Regions from separate parts of the Bradyrhizobium sp. HKCCYLS3070 genome, predicted to be linked through region 4. Evidence: predicted binding sites of a transcription regulator. Region 4 holds the regulator's gene; each other region holds the start of a gene.

Region 1 (4,859 bases), on a different contig from region 4:
GGTCGCCGTGGTCAAGCGCGACCGCAAGGCCTCCACCAGCTACATTCAACGCCGGCTGCAGATCGGCTATAACAAGGCCGCTTCGCTGATGGAGCGGATGGAACAGGAAGGCATCGTCGGCCAGGCCAACCACGCCGGCAAGCGCGAGATCCTGGTGCCCGAGGAGGAAGGCGGGTTCTGACGGCCCCGATGGCCGCAGAAACGCCGCTTCGGTGCCCGATCTTCACGCGATTACGATCACGCTGCCCGGCCGAACCGGGATAGAACGCGTAAAACCTCAGGACGTCGTTTTGAAAAGCTCCTTGTTGAACAGCACGTTTTCGTATCACGCAGCTTGGCGCGGGCGCCGGATCGGCGCTTGGCTGGTCGCCTGCGCCGTGACGATATGCTCTGTCGCCGGTGCGTCCGGTCACGCCGCCGCGCAGGGCACGCCGGCTCCGAAATCAGGCCCGAAGAGCGGCTCCCAGCTCAGCGCCTCCGACCAGCAGCGGGCCGGCCAGAGCCCCTCGACCACCCAGACGGCCCCGCCCAACCCGGTCATTCCCGATCCCCGGCGCAACGTGCCGGCCAGCATCTTCACCTCGTTCGACGCCAACCAGAAGGCGCAGGCGGCCAAGGTCAGCGCCTATCTGTCGTCGCTGCAGACCCTGGTCGGGAACTTCGTCCAGGTCGGCCCGGACGGCAGCAAGACCAAGGGCGATTTCTACATCCAGAAGCCCGGCAAGGTCCGCTTCGAATACGAGCCGCCGACGCCGATCGACATCATCGCCGACGGCTCTTCCTTGGTGGTGCGCGACCGCAAGCTCGCGACCCAGGACGTCTATCCGCTGTCGCAGACGCCGCTGCGTTATCTGCTGTCCGACCGCATCGACCTGTTGAAGGACACCAACGTGATCGCGGTCGCCGCCGACGACCTCTACGTCACGATCACGATCGAGGAGAAGCAGGCCCTGATCGGGACCAGCCGGCTGATGCTGATGCTCGGCGCCAAGGACGGCCAGCTCAAGCAGTGGACCGTGACCGATCCGCAGGGCTACGACACCACGATTGCCGTCTACAATCTGGATACGACCAAGAAGCTCGATCCGGCGATGTTCAAGATCGACTTCACGGCCTACCCGTCCACACCGCCGGGCTGAGGCCGCCTCTCGCGCTCGCTCAGCGCGATTCGAGCCCGCGCACCTTCCACTGCGCTTCGGACAGTGCGAGCTTCTCGAAGCGCTTGCGCGCCTCCTCGAGGTCATCGGCCGGAAGCGCGTCGCAGCCGGGCCGATCGCGCAGGATCATCGACGTCGTCGCCCAGCTCAGACGCGCGGCCTTGCAGGCCAGCAGCAGGTCCGTGATGCGATCCTCCTCCAGCAGCGATTCGATCGTCTCGATGGTAACGACGCAGAGCAGCGCCAGCGCTGCGATCACGGCAGGGAAATCGCCGGTGGCGCAGAAGCGGTTGACGGCGGAGTCGCCGAGCTTGCCGGTCCGGCTGAGGGCGGCAACCTCGGCCTTGACCTGCTGATAATCCCATATCGCGCGCATCGCCGCGCCGGGCGAGCGCGTCGGCGTCGCCTGAAGGGTGGCGCGGGTCGCCGGCGGTGCGGCCTTGATGAAGCGGGCGCGGGCGCCCTCGCTGGCCGCGGCGACGAAGGCCCGCGACAGCTTGGCCGGCAGGTCGGTGCGCAGCGCCAGCTTCTCGGCGAGATCCTCGTCGCGCTCGGCGATCTTGAACAGGCTGCGATAGCCGTCCTCGGACAGCCGCGCGGAAAGATTCTGCGCCAGCGCCATGCGCACCGCCGGAAAGCCGCGCGCGATTAGCTGCGTCGTGAGGCTGTCGCCGATGCCCCTGCGGCTGGCGATCGCGACGAGATGCGCCGGGCTGCCGGTGCGGATGAACTCGGCGAGATCGCGCTCGGTCAGCACCGCCGCCTTGGCCAGCATCGGCCCCGCGACGCGCAACTCGGGGTGAACGGCGAGCATCCGCGCCGTCGCGTAAGGCGCGCGCTCGACGCCGGCGAGCGCCATGCTCAGCTCGGCCAGCAGCTCGGTCGCGACCTGCGGCATCAGCCGGGCGAACATCTGATCGTAGAGATCGAGCTGCTCGGTCGACGCCGGCCGCGGACCGGCCAGGAACAGGCTGGTGGTCCGGCGTAGCATGTCGGTGGCGAGCTCGGACACCGTCCGTGCATCACCGGCGGGCGTCTTGGCGGTCGGAGCTGCCGCAGGCGCTGGAGGCATCACACGTCCCTCGTTGGGCGCCTCCCCCGGCTGTGACGGAGGCGCGGGTCGATCATCAATTGAGGAAGAATGCGAAGGCCGGACTAAAGGGGCGTTAAGCGCAGCGGACGGAGCTGCAACCCCACGCGGCTGTCGTTAATGGATTGCGACAGAGCGCGGCAACGACAATGTTCCCGTATTGTTCTTGCGAACGATGCCGGCTTCCGCTAGCCTCCTTGCCCGGGAGGGGCATCATGGTCCAGCGCGTTTCCACCGTTGCCTTCGAGGGGATCGAGGCCCGCGCGGTCGACGTGCAGGTCCAGGTCGCGCCCGGCCTGCCGGCCTTCGCGATCGTTGGCCTGCCGGACAAGGCTGTGTCGGAAGCGCGCGAGCGGGTGCGCTCGGCGCTGATCGCCTCGGGCCTGGCGCTGCCGGCGCGGCGCATCACCGTCAATCTGGCCCCGGCCGACGTGCCCAAGGAAGGCAGCCATTACGATCTGCCGATCGCGCTCGGCCTGATGGCCGCGATCGGCGCCATTCCGCCGGATGCGCTCGGCGGCTTCACCGTGCTCGGCGAGCTCGGGCTCGACGGCTCGATCGCGCCAGTCGCCGGCGTGCTGCCGGCGGCGATCGGCGCCAATGCGCGCGAGGAAGGATTGATCTGCCCGGCCGCCTGCGGCGCCGAGGCGGCGTGGGCGAGCCCGGACCTGCAGATCATCGCGGCGAGCTCGCTGATCCAGATCGCCAACCATTTCAAGGGCACGCAGGTGCTGTCGCGGCCGCAACCGAAGATCCAGGAGGCGCCCGCAAGCCTGCTCGACCTGCGCGACATCAAGGGCCAGGAGAGCGGCAAGCGCGCGCTCGAGATCGCGGCCGCCGGCGGGCATCATCTGCTGATGATCGGCTCGCCCGGCGCCGGCAAGTCGATGCTGGCGGCGCGGCTGCCGTCGATCCTGCCGCCGCTGTCGCCGGCAGAGCTCTTGGAAGTCTCGATGATCGCCTCGGTCGCCGGCGAGATCGAGGGTGGCGCGCTGACGTCGCGCCGGCCGTTCCGCAGCCCGCATCATTCCGCGAGCATGGCGGCGCTGACCGGCGGCGGCCTGCGCGCCCGACCCGGCGAGATCTCGCTGGCGCATCAGGGCGTGCTGTTCCTCGACGAACTGCCGGAGTTCGATCCGCGCGTGCTGGATTCGCTGCGCCAGCCGCTCGAGAACGGCGAGGTCTCGATCTCGCGCGCCAACCACCGCGTCACCTACCCTGCCCGCTTCATGCTGGTCGCCGCGATGAATCCGTGCCGTTGCGGCAACGCGTTCGAGCCCGGCTACGCCTGCAAGCGCGGCCGCATCGACCGCTGCACGTCCGACTACCAGACGCGCATCTCCGGCCCGCTGATGGACCGCATCGACCTGCGCATCGAGGTCCCCGCCGTCACCGCCGCCGACCTCATCCTGCCGCCCGCCAAGGAAGGCTCGGCCGAGGTGGCCGCCCGCGTCGCCGCCGCGCGCGACCTGCAGCGCGCCCGCTATGCCAAAGCCGGCCTGCCGCACATCCGGACCAACGCCGAGGCCCCCGCCGCCGTGCTCGACGAAATCGCCAGGCTCGACGCGCCCGGCCAGAAGCTGCTGCGCGAAGCCGCCGAGACGATGCGGCTGTCCGCCCGCGGCTATCACCGCGTCCTGCGCGTGGCGCGGACGCTCGCCGATCTCGACCACACTGATGCGATCGGCCGGCTGCATCTGGCCGAGGCGCTGTCGTATCGCGCGCTGGCGGAGGACAGCCGGCATGCGGCGTAAAGGCGCCCCCTCCCCCTCAACACTCCGGTAACGACTTCTCTTTACGCTCCGACAACCATAGGGCCCGCGTTTTGTCCTCAGGCCTGCCGCGTCGGTGCGTATCATGTTGCGTTTCAAGGTCCTCGTCTCGGCTGTGCCGCTGATCGCGGCCGCTGTCATCGCCAGACTCGAATTGGCGCCCTCCCCGCAGCCCTGCATTGCCGTCGGCGCCGACAGCGTCTCGCTCGGCTCGGCGCCGTTTACCGCCGATCTCCATGTCGACGTCACCGATGACCCGGCGCTCGCCACCGTTCGCGTGGCGCTGGCCGACAGTCCGGAGACGGCTGATCTCGTCGTGGTCGACGATGTGCTCGCCAAGGAGGATCGTGGCTGCGGCATGACTGCCGCGACTGCGGTCGTCGCGATCGCCGCCGATCCGCATCCTGGCGCGCTCCGGATCCATCTCGCCAAGGACAGTGCAGCAGATGCTCACGCCGCCGCGCTCATCGTCTCGGCCCGCGGCCACGACTCACCGCCGGCCGATCCGGTTCGGTGAGTCGGGCTAACGCCCGGTTCACCATCTCAGCACGGCTTCATCGCGCGTGCATGACCTTTCAAAGTCTCAGCAATACCGACGCCGCATGGTGCGGGCCGGCCATGACATTGGGATCGAAATCGTCGGGGGTGATCGAGATGGGACCGATTTTTCACGTCAGGCTGCGCCTGCGCCGGTTCATGCGCCGTCACCGCACCATCTTCGCCATCCTGCGCTCGCTGATGATCTTCTCCGCCGGCTTCGGCGGCGCGTACGGCTTCATCAAGGCCAGCATCTCCGACAACTCCGGCTATAACCCGCACACGTTCGCGATCGGCGCCAGC
Region 2 (4,859 bases), on a different contig from region 4:
CTTCCACGCGCCGACCATGAGCTTCCCGGTGGCGGGCACCTTGATGATCGAGCCGACGGAATCGGAGTCCAAGGCGGAGCTCGACCGCTTCTGCGACGCCATGATCGCGATCCGGAAGGAGATCGCCGAGGTCGAACAGGGCCGCTTCGGAATCGAGGCCTCGCCGCTGCGCCACGCGCCGCACACGGTGCACGACATCGCCGACGACGATTGGAACAGGGCCTACCGGCGCAGCGAGGGCTGCTTCCCCGCGGGCACCTCGCGCACCGACAAGTACTGGTGTCCGGTCGGCCGCGTCGACAACGTCTACGGCGACCGCAATCTGGTGTGCTCATGCCCGCCGGTGGCGGACTACGCCCAGGCGGCGGAGTAAGCCTCCTCACGCATGTTCCAGTGGATCGGGCGCCACGGCTCGCGACAATCAATGACGTGAGGCGTGTCGGGATCCGGAGCGATGAGCACCGCATGCCAACGCCAGAGATTGGCGTTGATCAATTCGGTGCCGCCCCACCAGCGCCGGATCGGATTATGGCTGCTGAAATCCTCCTCGCCGGCCAGGATCGCCTTGCCGAGCGGCGTCAGCGACAGCGTGCTCGCCTTGTAGCGCTCGAGGCGTTCACGGCTGTCGTGCATCTCGACCGAGAACGGCCGTTCGGCGAGGCCCGAAATTGCCGGCGCCGGCGCCAGTGCCAGACCGTCGAGCAACGCGCCTCCCTCCCAATAGTCATAGACGCGGCGTTGAAAGCGATCCCGATGATGCGGCAACAGGTCGAATGGGTGCTGATAGCCGGCTGACAGCAATTCGAGGATTCTCAGCTCCGATGCTCCCAGGCCCGTCGCAACACCAGGAAGCTCATCGAGCATCTCCTGCACGCAGCGGCGAAGCTGCGGCAGTGCACTGAGATCCTGCTTCAACAGATCGAACCAGGCTTGCGGCGTGGGCGCCCGAAACACCTGCCATGCCAGATGGCCCAAATCGAGATGCTCACGCGCAAGCTCTACGCCGGCAATGGCCCGACCGGCGAGTCGCCCGGCCGGGGCATCGGATAGCGGGACATCGACATGCCGCAATACGATCTTCGTCGCGATCTCCGCGTGATGGCGCAGATAGTCCAAGAGCCAGATCAGCACCAACTGGTCGTTCGGACGGGTCCCCATCCACAGCTCGACGCTATCGCAACGGTCGACAAGTTCGAGAAAACTCTGACTCCGCCCGCCGACCGCCATGAAGTCGCCACGCGAGGCGAAATCCAACCAATGCCCGCGCTTCGGTCGCGCGGTGCGCTGGACGAGATAAGCCGATAACTCGGCATCTGATGGCAACGGTCCCCATACGAAACGATGGAGAATTGGCACCACCAGGTCGGCAAAGCCGCCTCTCCGAAGCGCTCCGGCGCTGGGATCATCGGCCGCTAGAATCAAACGCGTCATGCTGTTGGCTCCGGCACGACCTGATTGGCTCAAGACGCTATCAACACGCTCGCGATCGGCTCCCGGCGCCCAGGACTGGCGTCGGAAATGTCGGTGCCGCCGCGCGGATCCGGTCCGCTCGCCCGCGCACGCGCTTTCGACTATTCGCGCTGAAGATCGTATCCGGCGCTCGGAATTCAGGCTCACTGCATTCGATCATGCAGCAACCCCAGATTTCGGCAGAACACCACACATCTGCAAACGGGCGCCGGAACGTCGGCAACGCAACGTCCACGGCACCCGCCGCCGTCTTACCTCTACTCCTCCGTCGGCTCCTCGCCGTCGGCGTCGGCGTCGCGCTCGGCGTTGCCGGCCAGGATCTGCTCGGCGATCAGGCCGGAGTTCTGGCGGATCGCGGCTTCGATCTTGGCGGTCATGTCCGGATTGGCCTTGAGGAACGATTTCGAATTCTCACGTCCCTGCCCGAGACGCTGGCTATCGTAGGAGAACCAGGCGCCGGACTTCTCGACGATGCCGGCCTTGACGCCGAGATCGAGGATCTCGCCCATCTTGGAGACGCCCTCGCCATACATGATGTCGAACTCGACCTGCTTGAACGGCGGCGCCAGCTTGTTCTTCACCACCTTCACACGGGTGGAATTGCCGATCACCTCGTCGCGCTCCTTGATCGCGCCGATGCGGCGGATGTCGAGGCGGACCGAAGCATAGAACTTCAGCGCATTGCCGCCGGTGGTGGTCTCCGGCGAGCCGTACATCACACCGATCTTCATGCGGATCTGGTTGATGAAGATCACCATCGTGTTGGACTTGTTGATCGAGGCCGTCAGCTTGCGCAGAGCCTGGCTCATCAGGCGGGCCTGCAGGCCCGGCAGCGACTCGCCCATCTCGCCTTCGAGTTCGGCCTTCGGCACCAGCGCCGCCACGGAGTCGACCACCAGCACGTCGACCGCACCGGAACGCACCAGGGTGTCGCAGATCTCCAGCGCCTGCTCACCCGTATCCGGCTGCGAGATCAGAAGCTCGTCGATGTTCACGCCGAGCTTGCGCGCATACACCGGATCGAGCGCATGCTCGGCATCGATGAAGGCGCAGATGCCGCCCTTCTTCTGCGCTTCCGCCACCGTGTGCAGCGCCAGCGTGGTCTTGCCCGAGGATTCCGGCCCGTAGATCTCGACGATGCGGCCCTTCGGCAGACCGCCGATGCCGAGCGCGATGTCGAGCCCGAGCGAGCCGCTGGACACCGTATCGACATCCATCGAACGGTCGTTCTTGCCCAGCTTCATCACCGAGCCCTTGCCGAACTGACGCTCGATCTGGGACAGCGCAGCGGAGAGCGCCTTACTCTTATCCATGGAGGAACCTTCGACGATACGCAGGGCGGTGGCGGACATTGGCGCTCCTTATGGCGGGGATTCGCGGGATGGACAAACGGTTAACGAGGTCGGCCAGCAATCTTGAGGCGAATGTACTCCATCCGTTCTTTGTTCGCAATATGTTCTTCTCGACATTCACACCTCTCTTTCACAAACCCCTGACAACCCGCGGGAGACACGCCTGCCGCTCGAAGGCCGAGGGCCGGCGCGCAGTGCACCGAGCACCAGCGAGGGAGCGCTGCCCGATCAGCGCGCCCGGAAGCGAAGTACGGCATGCGGGATGCTGGATGACGGCGACTGCGAAGGGATCCCGATCCGGCTGGAGGCGGAAGCCATGCGCGCGAGCGGCGCAGCCGCCGACCGGCGATCACGCGGATTACAACCAAACTGTCCGAGCGCTCCAACCTCATCGCCCGCACCAGCGGCAGACGCCGACCCAACTATAAATTGTTATTGTCGTCTCGGCCGTGTCCCATCATCCTGCTGGTCCTTCTCTGTGAGCCTCGCAGACTGCTTCCAATTTTCGGAACCAGCATGACCGGATCCAACAACGAACAGACCCTCACGCTGTGGCGCCCTGTCGGCCCAAAGGAGCTTGCCTTGATCGAGGCGTCGGGCATGCGTGCGTTTCCGCCGCGCCTTCCGGAGCAGCCGATCTTCTACCCGGTGCTGACCGAGGACTATGCCGTGAAGATCGCACGGGACTGGAACGTGCCGGCGAGCGGAGCCGGCCACGTGCTGCGCTTTGCGATCCTGCGAGGCTTCATCGACACCTACGAGGTGCGCGAGGCCGGCGGCCGCAAGCATCGCGAGTACTGGATTCCCAGCGAAGACCTCGTCGACTTCAACGCCGCAATCGTTGGACCGATCGTGCTCGTCAGGTCTTTTCCTTGAAACTACCAACTCCTACACGCGTGCGTAGATCGCACATTCCGTGGTTCTCCTGAGAGGAACGAAGTTCCATCGCCTCTTCTGCTTTTGTTCGGCTCGTCGTGCGTGCAGGCGCACGATTTCGATGCAGACGCGCAGCCGTGCGCAAGGGGCGGCCGGCCATCAGGTTCCGCATCACGTGGCGTGCAAGCACTCGACGGCCACCATATGACGGACGACAGATGAAGCGACGAACCTCGGACGCCCCCGTGTCGGACCCTGCCCAAGGATGCGTTAGCGCGCCATTCGCGCAGCTCCTCATGCCGGCCCGAGGAATGGCCCGGACAAAACCCGCGTGATCCGCATCACGCGCGCCGGCGCTCACGACATCTTCAGGCCACAAACCATTGTCATAAACTTTGGGTTGCGTTATAGAATCGTGGTTGTCGTACGTCTGAGCAGATTTTTGATCAGCCCCGGATTTGTTTGTTCGTTGCGATGATGGTCGCCGCACATCGTCTAGTGTATCGCCTTTGGTGTGCCGTCGACCGATCCCTTGCAGCCTGCCAGCTCCCGCACTTGCAGGCTCCGTCACACGTAGGCGCACGGCCCTGAAACCATCCGCGCCGAAAGAAAGCCCCGGACGACGTCCGGGGCTTTCGACGTTGATAGCTCCGCTCGGGATGCATCTCCCTCCGTCATTGTCGTGATGTCGGGGAACGGATCGCGTGCGTTGCGCTTCATATTGGCGATGACAACAAATGACGTGACGTGCCCGTCCTGCAGGGCCGGCCTTCAAAGGATCGAGCTTCACTCGCAGCAAGACGCGGCGGGAGAGAGGCGTTGTCCGGCCTGCGATGAACTCTTGGAGATGGTCGACGGCGCGACGCAGATCGCCTACCGACTGACAGTCGTGCCGGAACGGATCTTCGACCATAGCTAGGTGCGCGTCCCACGGCGGTTGATCGAGATTGCAACCTTGATCTGACGCAAGGCATGCCTACAGATTTCGCACTAGTTTAATTATGTCACTGCCGAACTGCCCTCGCTGGGAAGCTACGACGTTGACGCCGAGCCTCGGACCGCAGCGGTCCGAGGCTCATTCGTTGGCGCGCAATTCGTCCGGTTGCGCCGCACATCACCCATGGCAATCAGCCTAACGGAAGCGAACAGCGCGACCGACCG
Region 3 (4,859 bases), 120 kb from region 4:
CGCCGGTATAGGTCGCGGGGTTTGAGCGCGGCGTGCGGCCGATCGGCGACTGGTCGATGTCGATGATCTTGTCGATATGCTCCAGCCCCTCGATGCGGTCGTGCGGCGCGGCGGCCTCGTTGGCGCCGTTGAGCTTGCGTGCGATCGACTTGTAGAGCGTGTCGATGAGAAGCGTCGACTTGCCGCCGCCGGACACGCCTGTGATCGCGGTGAACAGGCCGAGCGGAATCTCGGCCGAGACGTTCTTCAGATTGTTGCCGCGGGCATTGACGACCTTGATGGTGCGGCGATGGTTCGGCGGCCGCCGCTCGGGCACCTCGACCTCGAGCTCGCCGGTGAGATATTTGCCGGTCAGCGACGCCGGATTGCGCATGATCTCCGCCGGCGTGCCCTCGGCGACGATGTGGCCGCCATGGGTGCCGGCGCCGGGACCGATGTCGAGCACGTAGTCGGCGAGGCGAATCGCGTCCTCGTCATGCTCGACGACGATGACGGTGTTGCCGAGGTCGCGCAGCCGCTTCAGCGTGTCGAGCAGGCGGGCATTGTCGCGCTGGTGCAGGCCGATCGACGGCTCGTCGAGCACGTAGAGCACGCCGGTCAGCCCCGAGCCGATCTGCGACGCCAGGCGGATGCGCTGGCTCTCGCCGCCGGACAGCGTGCCGGAGGAGCGCGCCAGGGTCAGGTAGTTGAGGCCGACGTCGAGCAGGAAGGTGAGGCGGTCGCGGATCTCCTTCAGGATTCGCGTGGCGATCTCGGTCTGCTGCGCGTTGAGCTGCTTCGGCACCTCGGCGAACCACTCGCCGGCCGCCTTGACGGAGAGGTCGCTGATCTCGCCGATGTGCTTGCCGCCGACCTTGACGCACAGCGCCTCGGGCTTCAGGCGGTAGCCGTTACAGCCGGCGCAGGGCACGTCGTTGAAGTACTTGCCGAGCTCCTCGCGCGCCCACTCGCTCTCGGTCTCGCGGAAGCGGCGCTCGATGTTGGTGATGACGCCCTCGAACGGCTTCTTGGTGTCGTAGGCGCGGACGCCGTCCTCATAGGTGAACTTGATCTCGTCGTCGCCGGAGCCGTGCAGCAGCGCGTTCTGCGTCTTCTTCGGCAGATCCTTCCACTTGGTGTCCAGCGTGAACTTGTAGAACTTGCCGAGCGCGGTCAGCGTCTGCAGGTAATAGGGCGACGACGACTTGGCCCAGGGCGCGATCGCGCCCTTGCGCAGGGTGACGTCCTTGTCGGGAATGACGAGGTCGGCATCGACGTGCTGCTCGACCCCCAGGCCGCCGCATTCCGGGCAGGCGCCGTAGGGGTTGTTGAACGAGAACAGCCGCGGCTCGATCTCAGGGATCGTGAAGCCGGAGACGGGGCAGGCGAACTTCTCCGAGAACAGGATGCGCTCGGGCCCGCTCTTGTCGTGGATCTTTGCGGTTTTCTTTTTTTCCTTCTCCTCCGCCGGCGCGGCCGAGGCGGGAGCGTCCGCGAACTCGATGACGGCCAGGCCTTCGGCGAGCTTCAGCGCAGTCTCGAAGCTTTCTGCGAGACGCTGGCCGATGTCGGGGCGCACGACGATGCGGTCGACGACGACGTCGATGTCGTGCGGGAACTTCTTGTCGAGCGTAGGCGCCTCGGCGAGCTCATGGAAGGTGCCGTCGATCTTGACGCGCTGAAAGCCCTTCTTGAGATATTCGGCGAGCTCCTTCTTGTACTCGCCCTTGCGGCCGCGCACGACCGGCGCCAGCAGATAGAGGCGGGTGCCCTCGGGCATCGCCAGCACGCGGTCGACCATCTGCGAGACGGTCTGGCTTTCGATCGGCAGGCCGGTCGCCGGGGAGTAGGGCACGCCGACGCGCGCCCACAGCAGGCGCATGTAGTCGTAGATCTCGGTGACGGTGCCGACCGTCGAGCGCGGGTTCTTCGAGGTCGTCTTCTGCTCGATCGAGATCGCCGGCGACAGGCCGTCGATCTGGTCGACGTCCGGCTTCTGCATCATCTCCAGGAACTGGCGGGCATAGGCCGACAGCGATTCGACGTAGCGGCGCTGACCCTCGGCGTAGATCGTATCGAAAGCGAGCGAGGACTTGCCGGAGCCGGACAGCCCGGTGAACACGACGAGCCTGTCGCGCGGGATCTCGACGTCGATGTTTTTCAGATTGTGCTCGCGGGCGCCGCGGATGGTGATGGCCCGCAGGCTCGACTGGTTGGCTTGCGCGCGCTGCTTGGCCTTGAGCACTTCATCCATGACGATCGTCCCACGGCGCAGAGTCGCGCCATCGTTGCAGGCGCGTTTCGCCGGAAGCCGGCCATCGGACGCCAGGGGGAAAAGGTATGGTCGGAACGTAGGAAGAACGGAGCTGGATTTCCAGTGCCGTCAGCGAATCATCAACAATGCGCTCAGGGAATGGCAGCGACTGGCAGGAGGCTGCCGGTTCCGTCCTGGTTTGTGCACGATCCCACAAAGAAAAAGCCTCCGCTCTGGCAGAGCGGAGGCTGTGTGCGTTGGCCCGGAGGCTATGTGCTTAGAAGTGGTAGTTCACACCGACCTGGACCGAGTGGAAGTTCGTCGTGCCAGTGGCTGCGGTGCCGAGGCCCGTGAAGGTGTAGTTCTCGCTGCCGAAGCTCTTGTACAGGTACTCGCCCTTCAGCGACCACTGCGGAGCGAACATGTATTCGGCGCCAGCGCCGACGGTCCAGCCGCTGTGGATCTTGCTGTCCGAACCAAAGCCCACGAAGGTGATCTTGCTGTCGGCCCAGGCGTAACCGCCGGTCGCGTACAGCAGAGCCGGGCCGAAGGCGTAGCCGATGCGGCCGCGCACCGTGCCCCAATCCTGGATCTTGGCTTCGTCGCCGAAGATGGTCTTGGAGGAAATATTGGCCCAGGCTGCGTCAGCCTCGAGGCCGAACACGACGGCGCCCTGCTGCCAGTTGTAGCCGACGGTGCCGCCGGCGAAGCCGCCCTTGCGGTCGAACGTGTTCGCGCTGCTGTCCTCGGCAGCATAGCCGCCCATGGCACCGATGTAGAAGCCGGTCCAGGTCAGCACCGGCGCGGCAACCGGGGCCTTGGTGTAGGTCGGGCGCGCGGCAAGATCAGCGGCGGCAGCGGGAGCGGCCAGGGCGGCCAAGGCCACGGTCGCGAGCAGGATCTTCTTCATTCCAGTCTCCAGTTTATTCCTCGAAGTCCGCATCGCACCGATAAGCTTACGCACGAAACAGACTCACCCGTTCAAGTTGACGAGGTTCCTTTAGCCCGGTTCCGTGCAGATTACCGTCACCCTGAAGACACACTCGCGGCCAAACCGCGTTTTTACGGCCAAGTTCCAGAAAGCCTATGTCACTCAGTTACTTGGTTCCGCGTGTGGCGAGCCGACAAAGTGGCATCAGGGCAACAAAAAAAGGCCGGCTTTCGCCGGCCCTTCTCGGAACCTGTCGGCTGCAGGCATCAGTACTTTGCGATGACCGGGCCGCCGAAGTGGTAGCTGAGGCCGGCCTTGACCGTGTGAACGGTGTCCTTCCACTCGGAGCGGTTGAGCGCCGCAGCGCTGTACTGGATCGTGCTCTTGCCGAAGTCGAGATAGTTGTACTCGAGCTTGGCCGACCAGTTCGGCGCGAACATGTATTCGGCGCCGGCGCCGACCGTATAGCCCCAGCGGGTGGTGTTCTGGCTGAAGACGTTGCCGGGCACGCCGTCATAGCGATGCTGCAACTGGCCCACCGCGGCGCCGCCACTGACGAAGAACAGGGCGGGACCGGCGGCATAGCCGAGGCGGCCCTTGATGTCGCCGAAGCTGGTCAGCTTGGTGAAGAAGGTGTCGCCGACGCCGGCATTGACCACGGCGGAGCGGCCGTTGATATCGGCCCAGTGATAGTCGCCTTCGAGGCCGAACACGACGTTGTCGACCTGCCAGTTGTAGCCGACCACGCCGCCGACGAAGCCGCCATTGGTGTTGTAGTTCTGGGTGCCCAGGAAACCCGGCGCGTTGAAGCGGCCAAGGAAGGTTTCCTTGCTGGTGCCCCAGCCGCCGCCGCCCTGGATGCCGGCGTAGAGGCCCGACCAGCTCAGGATCTGCGCGACCATCGGCGGCGCCTTGGTGTACGGGCGGGCCGCCATGTCGGCCGCCGACGCGGATGTGGCGGATGCGATGCCGACGAGCGCCGTCGTGATCACAAGCAACTTCTTCATCAAATTCTCCCCCGGGAGGTTGGAATGACAAGCGATGGGCAAGTCATACACAGGGCATCCCGGAGAGGCTGTAACGCGCCCGCCACAGAAATGAAAAAGCGTTATAAATCATATATTTAGCACAAAAACGCCGCGACGCTGCCGGGCTGTTGACACGAAAAAGGCCGGCGCGAGGGCCGGCCTTTCCGAATGCGTGCGAGCGGTACTTTTTTCAGTAGCGCGTGCCCATCGGCGCCCCGAATCGATAGTTCACGCGGACGGTCGCCATATCGATGTCCTGCTTGATGGTGTCGACGCGCGACAGCACGGTTGCGGTGGCCGGGAAGCTGATGTCGCGCGAGCCCATGAACAGGTGGTCGTACTCGACGGCGACCGACCAGTTCGGCGCGAAGCCGAACTCGACGCCGGTGCCGACGGTGCCGCCCCAGCGGGTCTCACTGGCGGAATCCAGCAGCGTGCCGACCGGGAAGGGCGCGGCCGCATTCGCCGTGCCGGTGTATTTGTTGTGGGTGACGGCGGCGCCGCCCTTCACGTACCAGAGCACGTTGCCCCAGGCGTAGCCGACCTGGCCGGTGAACAGGCCGATCGCATCGGTCTTGGTGGTGTTGGTGATGCCCGCGGCCAGCGCAGCCGTGCTCGCATTGGACGACTTCAGGTCGGTCCAGTTGCCCTGGGCCTCGACGCCGAA
Region 4 (4,859 bases):
TCGCCAATCTCGCAGCGATGCCGGTCGTCTCGGCGCTGGTGATGCCGGCCGGCCTGATGGGCCTCGTGGCGGCGCCGTTCGGGCTCGACGGTCCCTGGTGGACGCTGATGGGCCTCGGCATCGACTGGATGATCGCGGTGACGCGCTGGGTGGCGGCGCTGCCCGGCGCGGTCGGGCGCATCCCGGCCTTCGGCATCGGTCCACTGATCCTGGCCAGCCTCGGGGTCATCCTGATCGGCCTGCTGCGCACACCGTTGCGCTGGTCGGGCGTCGTGGGGCTCGTGGTGGCCACCGCGTGGGCCGCCGCGACGCCGCTGCCCGACGTGCTGATCGCCGGCGATGGGCGCGCGGTGGCGGTGCGCGGCCGTGACGGGCGTCTGCATGCGATGCGCATCGGCAAGGATGTGTTCGCCACCAAGGAGTGGCTCGCGGCCGACGCCGATGCCCGGCTGCCGGCGGATTCATCGCTCACCGATGGCGTCTCCTGCGACGAGGCGGGCTGCGTGGTCGCAATGGCCGACGGCCGATTCGCCGCCCTGACCCTGCGCGCCGAGGCGCTCGCCGATGATTGCGCCCGTGCCGCGCTCATCGTCACCGCGCGCGCCGCGCCGTCATCCTGCGCGGCGGCCGTCATCGATCGCGAGCGGTTGCGGCAGCAGGGCGCCTTGATGCTGGTGCAGCGGGGCAGGAGCTTCGCCGTCACGCCGGCGCGCGCCGGCGGCACTGACCGCCCATGGTGGCCGGCGCCCGCCGAGGCCGGCGAGTTCGACACGACGCTGACGCCGCGCGCGCCGGCCGTGCGGCCTCAGGACGCGACGCCGCCGGAGACGGAGCAGGGCGAAGAAGACTGAGTGCCGGGCAGCTCGAACGTGCCGAGATGATACTCGGTGTCGCCAGGTCCATGTTGCCAAGTCCATCGAACAGCGAGGGGCTTTCGGCCAGCGTGAACGCAGCGCGCGGATAGCGTTGCCAGATGGCGATGTCGTCAGCCGTGGCTGTCAGCCATCCGAACACAAGCATATTGCAGCCGGGCTCGGTGATCCCGGCGGCCTTGTTCCAATCGATCTTGTTGACCACGGCGGCAGGCTCCCCCGGCACATCATGCCGGCCGAGGGATGTCGTTCCTATCCGATGCGATGCCGGGGCGTGAGGTTCGCCCGAGAGGACTTTGCGCTTGCAGAACCCAAATCTCCCACGGTCGAAAGCTCGCTCACGACCGAGAGAAATGCCGATGCGGAGACCCCTCAGGTGATGCTGATGCGGCGAATCGGTGTGGCCTGCGAAGGCGGCACGTCCTCGGCGATGTCCGGGCGTCGCTCCGCCGGCTGCTTGCTGACCGGCAATTGCAGCACGGTGACGCGCTGGCCCTCGCAGAGCTGGGTCACCAGCACGTGGCGGCCATCGGCGAATTCGATCGCGTCGTGATGGCGATCGGGAATGTGAGTCTCGATGCTGTTGAACTTTGCGACGCGCTCGCGGATCGTCCGGGTCCAGAGCCAGCGGCTGTCGTAGCGGACGTCCTCGGCGAAGGCCAACTCGGTGCCGGGCAGCATGCAGACTGCGACGGTCGGCTCGCTCTCCAGCGCGAAGCCGCGGGTGGCGGTGCCACGGAAGGTCATCGAGATCAACGTCTCGCCGACCTTGGCGGGACGGGACGCAACCGCATGGAGGCTGTAGTCACACATCGGATCGCTCCTCGTTGAGAGATAGCCGACCCACGCTCCCCCCGGACAGGCGCAGGCCTCTATCAGAGTGGACATCGATGGTGATGTTAGCGCGCGCTTCGCGGCAATTCTGCGCTGATCTGCATCGCGTGTGCCCGCGGCCGATCACAAGCGTTTGAGCATGCCGCGCTGCACATCATGAGGTGCATTCGCGCGTGACGTATTTTGCTGGGCAGCCTCCAGCTCGGCGGCGAAAGCGCGTGCGCCCGCCGCCGATCGACCGATCCCATTCGCGATCAGTACTTGCGGTACAGCCCGACCAGCTTGCCTTGGATCTTCACCCGGTTCGGCGGCAGGATGCGTACCTCGTAGGCGGTGTTGGCTGGCTCCAGCGCGATCGATGCGCCGCGGCGGCGGAAGCGCTTCAACGTCGCTTCCTCATCGTCGATCAGCGCCACCACGATGTCGCCGGTGTCGGCGGTCTCGTTGCGCTGGATCAGCGCCATGTCGCCGTCGAGGATGCCGGCATCGACCATGGAGTCGCCGCGTACCTCGAGCGCGTAGTGATCGCCGTTACCGAGCATGTCGGCAGGCACGCTGATGGTGTGGCTGCGGGTCTGCAGCGCCTCGATCGGGGTACCGGCGGCGATGCGGCCCATCACCGGCACTGCGACGGGGCGCTCGCCATCGTCCAGCGCGGGAGTGCTGGTGCGCACCTTGCCGAGATTGCCCTCGATCACCGATGGGGTGAAGCCGCGGCGGTTGTTGGCGGCCTGTGACAGCTCGGGCAGCTTGATCACCTCGATCGCGCGGGCGCGGTTGGGCAGCCGGCGGATGAAGCCGCGCTCCTCGAGCGCCGTGATCAGGCGATGAATGCCGGACTTCGAGCGCAGATCGAGCGCATCCTTCATCTCGTCGAAGGACGGCGGCACGCCGGCTTCCTTGAGCCGCTCGTTGATGAACCGCAGAAGTTCGTACTGTTTGCGCGTCAGCATCTCGACCTGGTCCCCGGTTTGTTGTCGTCCGAGTCCAGGAGCTGCGCCTCGCGCACAAACCGGCTGAGAGCGCCCTGGAGTCGGACCGTCATCGCGTCGCCCGCAACATACTAAAAACAAATCATGAACGGACACTATATGTTCGATGTGTGTTCCGCAATCCTAAAAATATGATGAACAGACCGGGCTTTACCGGGGAAGCGGCTCAGTTCGGCAGGCGCAGGATCTCGCACGGGCTGCCCGCAGGCGCCTTCGGCGCAAACGCCGGCCGGATCACCACCGCCTGCGAGAGCGCGAGATTGCCGAGCAGCGACGAATCCTGCTGGCTCACCGGGGTGGCGACCAGCGTGCCGTCGGCGCGCTCTTCGAGCCGCGCCCGCAGATAGTCCTCGCGCGAATCGTTCGGCCCGAGCTCGCGGCCGAGCAGGGCGGTCTCGCGCGGCATCACGGCCTCGTCGCGGCCGAGCAGCCGCCGAATCAGCGGCACCAGGAACAGGATGGCGCAGACATAGGACGACACCGGATTGCCGGGCAGTCCGATCACCCTGATGTCGCCGAGCCGTCCGTGCATCATCGGCTTGCCCGGCCGCATCGCGATCTTCCAGAACGCCATCTCGACGCCCTCGGCTTCGAGCGCCTGCTTGACCAGGTCGTGATCGCCGACCGAGGCGCCGCCGGTCGTGATCAAGATGTCGGCCTTGGCCTCGCGGGCCCGGCGGATGCCGGCGATCGTCGCCTCCATCGTATCCGCGGCGATGCCGAGATCGATCGGGGTCCCGCCCTCGTTGCGCACCAGCGCCCGCAAGGCGTAGCCGTTGGAATAGACGATCTGGCCCGGGCCGGGCGTCGAGCCCGGCATCACCAGCTCGTCGCCGGTGGCGAGCAGCGCCACCTTCGGCCGGCGCCGCACCGGCAGCGCCGGATGATTCATGCTGGCCGCCAGCGACAGGTCGCGGTCGCTGAGCCGGCGCCCGGACTTCAGCAGCACCATGCCCTGGTGAAAGTCGACGCCCGCCGGCCGGATATGCCGGCCCTTGATCGCGGCCTCGGTGATCACGACGTGGCCATCTTCGGCGATCGTGTCCTCCTGGATCACCACCGCGTCCGCGCCCTCCGGGACAACGCCACCGGTGAAGATCCGCGCCGCCTCGCCGGGTCCAACCACGCGATCGAACGGCCGCCCCGCCGCGACCTCGCCGATGACCTTCAGCCGCGCCTTGGCCTGGGCGGCGTCCACGGCGCGCACGGCATAGCCGTCCATCGCCGACATTGCCTCGGGCGGCTGCGTCCGCAGCGCCGCGAGGTCCCGCGCCAGGATGCGGTGAAACGCTTCGTCCAGCCCGACCTGCTCCTCGGCCAGCGGTTCGGCGCCGGCGAGCACGGCGGACAACGCATCAGACACCGGCATCAGGGCCATGAGAGTTCCTTCGGACGGAGACGGCAGATCGAATGAATCGCCTTCTAACCGAACGCGCACGGCGCGGCCAAGGGCCTAGGCCGCTCCCTGCGTTCTGACCGTCTGCTGTGGGCCGTTTCCGGGCCGCTGCCTCACGATCGCGCGAGAAAGTCCGCAATCAACCGCATGACCTCCTGCGGACGTTCCAGGCTCGGCAGGTGCGCCGTTCCGGCCAGCTCATGTCCTGACCCGTTCGGCATTGTTGCGGCGAGCAGCCTGCTTCGCTGCTGGATGTGAGGAAAGTCCAAGTCCCCCCGGATGACGAGCGATGGCGCGACGATCTCCGCGAGGCGTGGGAAGGCTGGTGCCACATCGAGAGTCGCGCCGGTTGGCGGCGCGCGGAGTGCGGCGGCGTTCTTCTTCAGGAACGTCTCGCGCGGCTCGCCGGAGATGCGTCCCTCGCGCTGCAAGGGACCGTCGACCCACAGATGCGCCTTGATAGCGCTGACCCGATCCCAATCCTGTGCGGCCTCGGCAGCGGCCAACGACGCCGTTAGCGCCTTGATCTCCGGTGGATAGATCGGCTCCGGCGCGCCGCTGATCGAAGGTGCGATCAGCACCAGCGATGCCATACGTGACGGATGGCGAAGCGCGAAGTCGAGCGCGATGCGGCCTCCTTGCGAGCAGGCAATCAGCGTCGCCGGCCGCGCCGGCGCGAGCGCGTCGACGACGGCGAGCAGGTCCTCGACCGGAGAATGAGCTTCCTCATAGGCGACCGTCTCACCAAATCCGCGCCGGTCATAG

What was found. The regulator LexA, encoded in region 4, represses DNA repair genes until DNA is damaged. The targets are predictions, from matches to a motif close to TGTTCNNNNTGTGTTCNG.
Region 1: ACQR03_RS14660 (YifB family Mg chelatase-like AAA ATPase) is a predicted target of LexA. The motif match lies at 2,398-2,415, and genes of this name have one in related genera.
Region 2: recA (recombinase RecA) is a predicted target of LexA. The motif match lies at 2,914-2,931, and genes of this name have one in related genera.
Region 3: uvrA (excinuclease ABC subunit UvrA) is a predicted target of LexA. The motif match lies at 2,325-2,342, and genes of this name have one in related genera.

The regions. Positions count from the first base shown of each region.
Region 1 covers NZ_JBNPTI010000003.1:463,466-468,324, reverse strand. The annotation lists gene ACQR03_RS14675 (DNA translocase FtsK) at 1-181, shown strand, start outside; gene ACQR03_RS14670 (outer membrane lipoprotein carrier protein LolA) at 378-1,139, shown strand; gene ACQR03_RS14665 (DUF2336 domain-containing protein) at 1,159-2,229, opposite strand; gene ACQR03_RS14660 (YifB family Mg chelatase-like AAA ATPase) at 2,463-4,001, shown strand; gene ACQR03_RS14655 (hypothetical protein) at 4,105-4,536, shown strand; gene ACQR03_RS14650 (ATP-binding protein) at 4,674-4,859, shown strand, end outside.
Region 2 covers NZ_JBNPTI010000012.1:63,760-68,618, reverse strand. The annotation lists gene gcvP (aminomethyl-transferring glycine dehydrogenase) at 1-373, shown strand, start outside; gene ACQR03_RS27560 (DUF1835 domain-containing protein) at 352-1,431, opposite strand; gene recA (recombinase RecA) at 1,728-2,822, opposite strand; gene ACQR03_RS27550 (hypothetical protein) at 3,405-3,698, shown strand.
Region 3 covers NZ_JBNPTI010000001.1:1,570,753-1,575,611, reverse strand. The annotation lists gene uvrA (excinuclease ABC subunit UvrA) at 1-2,233, opposite strand, end outside; gene ACQR03_RS07275 (outer membrane protein) at 2,511-3,143, opposite strand; gene ACQR03_RS07270 (outer membrane protein) at 3,431-4,171, opposite strand; gene ACQR03_RS07265 (outer membrane protein) at 4,383-4,859, opposite strand, start outside.
Region 4 covers NZ_JBNPTI010000001.1:1,686,939-1,691,797, reverse strand. The annotation lists gene ACQR03_RS07860 (ComEC/Rec2 family competence protein) at 1-851, shown strand, start outside; gene ACQR03_RS07855 (hypothetical protein) at 1,245-1,685, opposite strand; gene lexA (transcriptional repressor LexA) at 1,961-2,659, opposite strand; gene ACQR03_RS07845 (molybdopterin molybdotransferase MoeA) at 2,865-4,076, opposite strand; gene ACQR03_RS07840 (alpha/beta fold hydrolase) at 4,208-4,859, opposite strand, start outside.